Regions from separate parts of the Pueribacillus theae genome, predicted to be linked through region 2. Evidence: predicted binding sites of a transcription regulator. Region 2 holds the regulator's gene; the other holds the start of a gene.

Region 1 (2,205 bases), on a different contig from region 2:
TGCTTCCAATGACAATCCGAAAGAACGCGCAAAAAACCGCAGGGTTGAAGTGTTGGTTGCGCCAAATTATGAGCTTCACATGGAAGAATAAAAAAACTCGCCGAAATGGCGAGTTTTTCAATTGTCTTGCGATATGCGTTCAACAAAGAATTTTAAACACAGTTGATTTAAGTTTGGCAAGGAAAGATACTTCGAGGTCTTCCGAGCGATTAAGAGTTAAACAATGTTGACCGCTCCAGTTTTCTCTTCGTTTAGATATCCAAACTCAAAAGACTGCTATTAAAACCTTTTGTTCCTTTTATTTAGGTTTTACTTCTTTTGTGTCATACAGCACTTCATCGATTAAGCCGTATTCTTTTGCTTCTTCGGCTGACAAGAACTTGTCGCGGTCTGTATCGCGCTCAATCACTTCAAGCGATTGGCCTGTTCTTTCCGCATAAATTTTATTTAATTTTTCCCGCATTTTAATGATGCGTTTTGCATGGATTTCAATATCGGCTGCCTGGCCTTGTGTTCCGCCGAGAGGCTGGTGAATCATAACTTCACTGTTTGGAAGCGCAAAACGCTTGCCTTTTGCGCCAGCCATTAACAAGAAGGAACCCATGGATGCCGCCATTCCGATGCAAATCGTCGATACATCTGGTTTAATGTGCTGCATCGTGTCGTAAATCGCCATCCCCGCTGTAATGGAACCGCCGGGGCTGTTAATATAAAGAGAAATGTCTTTGTCAGGATCTTCAGCAGCCAAAAAGAGCAATTGGGCAACGATGGAGTTAGAGACATTATCATCAATGGCGCTTCCAAGCATAATAATGCGGTCCTTCAATAGCCGTGAATAGATATCATAGGCACGTTCGCCGCGGCTTGTTTGTTCAATAACTGTAGGTATTAAATTCATTTTGTGTTCCTCCTTCATTTTTTACTAGCATTCTCATAATAATTAAGTATGTATTTTCATCATAACGAAAAGGTCAATATAGGTCAAATAAAAAGTTTCGCTAAAATATGTTTACGCATTCCATCTTTCCCGAAAAAAAGTGTTTTAAACCCAAAAAAAGCAGGTGAAGCGTTCACCTGCTTTTTTAGAGGAATGAATTTGTGTACGCGCTCGGCAGGATTCGAACCCGCGGCAGACGTGGTACCGGAAACCACCGCTCTATCCAACTGAGCTACGAGCGCAAATGCTGCATTCACCATTATACGAAAAAAACAATCTTTTTGCAATGACAATTCTAACCAACTTTGTTTAATCATTCGTCATTATTTTTATTTTCTAATGCACTTTTTAATTCGTCTTCAGATGTTGTTTCTGTTAACTTAACGTTTGACCGATAAGCCGCCCGCAAAATGAGATGGCCTGAGACGGGTGCAGTGATGAAAACAAAAATAATCCCGAGAAGAAGGCGAACACTTATGAGGGATTCATTTAGCCAAAAATAAAGGAATACCCCTGATAGCGTCAGAAGAACGGCTAGCGTTGAGCTTTTTGTTGCAGCGTGAGCTCGGGTATATACGTCAGGGAATCTGATAATACCAACCGCACTTAAAAAACTCATCATACTGCCAACTAAAATGATAAAGGCAGCAACAAATTCATCGATCGCGCTTATATTCAACGATGCTCCCCCTCTCGATAAATTTTGTGAAGGCAATCGTCCCGATCCAAGCCAAGATGCCCAAGATGAGGATGACATCAAGAAAAACTTTCGTTTGAAGCAAGATGGAAAAAACGGCTATCCCCGAAACAAGATTAACTGCTATCATATCCAATCCAACAGCCCGGTCTGGCATAGACGGTCCACGAATAATACGATAAAGCGCGATAGCAATCGATAAGGCAAATAAGGACAATGAAGTCGTCAGCATAATCGTGATCATTAGCGAGTCACCTCCATGATCGCCTTTTCAAATTTTTTTAAGGATCTCACTAGAAAATCTCGCGAGCTTTCTAAATCCATTGCATGAATGTAGAATACATTCCCTTCAGGGGTTACTTCCATAACGACCGATCCTGGTGTCAAGGTTAAGAGCAAGGCAAGTGTTGTCACTTCCCAATCACTTTTCAATTCTGTTTCATATGTGAAAATACCGGGCTTAAGGTTAAGCTTTGGACTTAAAATATGTTTAAGAACGAATACGCTTGATTGAAACAGCTCAGATATAAAAATGGCAATTAGTTTAAAAACCAAAAATAAGCGGCGAAGG
Region 2 (2,205 bases):
ACAGATTCATCTTCACTAAGCAGGACAGCACCAAACGATGAATCACTTGCCAGGTGTGGACTAATTAAATGCTTTTCAACTAACACTTGTTTTTCAATCTGCTCCAAATCTTTCATTAAAAGGAGTTCAAGTTTATTTGGATGGCTATTGTCAACTTGCTGTCTAATTTGGTTTAAAACCTCTTCTCCCTCATTTTGGTAAGTTAAAATCGGAAATGTGTATTTTTCTATATTTCTTGCTAATCTTATCCGGCTGCTTAGAACAATATCATCATCGGGCCCTGACTGCTTCATCCAAGGACTGATTGCTTCGGATATAAATCGCTGAAGAGACATCTATCATTCCCCCTTTTTATTTTTATAATTATTTTCAAGGGAACGAAGTTCGTCGCGTATTTCAGCCGCTTTTTCGAACTCTTCCTGTTCAATATAATTTTGCATCTTATTTTTTAAAACTTGAATCCTCTTTCTGACATGGATTTTGGCACCGCCCCGTTTCGGTATTTTCCCAGAGTGGGTATTGTTGCCGCTATGAACCCGCTTTAGCAACGGATCAAGTTTTTCGTCAAACGTCTTATAGCAGTGTGCACAGCCGAAACGGCCAATTTTTGTAAACTGTTCATACGTCATGCCGCACTTTTCGCATTTTAAGTTATGAAAAACTTGGAAGTTATTTGGCTGTGATTGTTTGATCGGATGCTCAAAATTTAATAACCCTGACAATAGTTGGTGAATCGAAAAGTTGTTTTGGCCGTACAACGCATCACTCTTGTTTTTGGCGCAGTTTTCACACAAATGCGTTTCCATCTTCTCCCCATTTATAATTTTAGTAAAGTGAAGTGTTGCCGGCTGAGCTTTGCAATCTTGGCATTTCACATTTCACCCCTCCTGTCTGGCATTTTACGTTTTATATTTTAATGTTAAAAGCATCGCTTTTAATAAATTCGCTCTCAATTCATCCCTCATCGGCAAATTCACATTAATTGTTGCCCGGTCAACGGCACTTAACATAATTCTCGCTTCCCTTTCAGAGATGACTCTCTCTTCAAGAAGGCGCAAAATGAGATTTTCCGATGCTTGCTGTGTTAATTTATTATCAATTAATTGAAGCAATTGGTCGATTAAGTCTGCCTTATCGCTCGCTTGGATTTTCATAATGCGAATATATCCACCCCCACCCCTTTTACTTTCCACAATATACCCTTTTTCAATTGTAAATCTTGTATTTATGACATAATTAATTTGTGAGGGGACACATTGAAATCTTTCTGCAATTTCATGGCGCTTAATTTCAACGGCATCTTTCTCGCTTCCAGTTAAAATACTTTTCAAATAGGCTTCAATAATATCGGAAATATTTTTCACTGACCTCCCCACCTTTCTGACTTTGACTATATTTGACTTTATATTTTAAGTATACTCTATTCAAAAATAAGGTTGCAACCTTATACTCCATAAAATCATAAATCTTCCGCATCAATCATCTTTTCCAATCAACTTCAAATCATACAGTTATTTTTCCTTTTTATTCCATTCCGTAAGAAACCTTTTGAACTTTTGGCATTTTCGACATTTTTTCAAGTACATCATCCATTTTCGAATCATGTTTATATTTGCATAGAAAAGTATGCTTCATGACTGTTTGTTCACTTTTTTTCAATCTTTCGATCAATTTTTTTTCGATTTCAATACCGGCCTCATCCATGATAGCCACAAGTTCTTTTAAGGAAAGTTCTTCTTCAGCAAGTACGACTAAATGTTTCTTCCTCTGCTTCAAAATATAGATAGGTTCAATCTTTGTAAGCAAAAAAAGGCTGATTACAACAATCAGCGTTGTAAAAATGGCTTCATAATACATCCCTGCGCCAACTACCAATCCTATACCGGCAACAACCCAAATGGATGCTGCCGTTGTTAAACCTTTTACCGTTCTTCCGTGAACGAGTATCGTTCCAGCTCCTAAAAAACCAATACCACTTACCACATAAGAAGGAATTCGGGAAGGATCGAATCGTATCGTATTGTAATTGGAATCGATAAACGTTTGAAAACCATAGATTGACAATATCATCATGAGGCAAGCGCCTACACCAACTAAAATATGTGTCCTAAATCCTGCAGGCTGATGCTTTACTTCTCTTTCCAAACCTATAAACCCAGCCAATATGACAGCCACTAATAAGCGAATCGTAATCGTCAGCAAATC

The links. Region 2 encodes CtsR, which represses protease genes until heat stress. Its sites were predicted from a motif close to ATGGTCAATAAAGGTCAAACA; they were not measured.
Region 1: the regulator CtsR is predicted to act here: its motif matches at 968-988, upstream of clpP (ATP-dependent Clp endopeptidase proteolytic subunit ClpP).

Annotation. Positions count from the first base shown of each region.
Region 1 is NZ_QCZG01000007.1:33,474-35,678, reverse strand. It holds gene motB (flagellar motor protein MotB) at 1-91, shown strand, start outside; gene clpP (ATP-dependent Clp endopeptidase proteolytic subunit ClpP) at 299-916, opposite strand; tRNA gene DCC39_RS05000 (tRNA-Arg) at 1,104-1,179, opposite strand; gene DCC39_RS04995 (Na+/H+ antiporter subunit G) at 1,251-1,616, opposite strand; gene DCC39_RS04990 (Na(+)/H(+) antiporter subunit F1) at 1,594-1,878, opposite strand; gene DCC39_RS04985 (Na+/H+ antiporter subunit E) at 1,878-2,205, opposite strand, start outside.
Region 2 is NZ_QCZG01000004.1:123,841-126,045, forward strand. It holds gene DCC39_RS03695 (protein arginine kinase) at 1-335, opposite strand, end outside; gene DCC39_RS03700 (UvrB/UvrC motif-containing protein) at 339-875, opposite strand; gene DCC39_RS03705 (CtsR family transcriptional regulator) at 900-1,364, opposite strand; gene DCC39_RS03710 (MgtC/SapB family protein) at 1,525-2,205, opposite strand, start outside.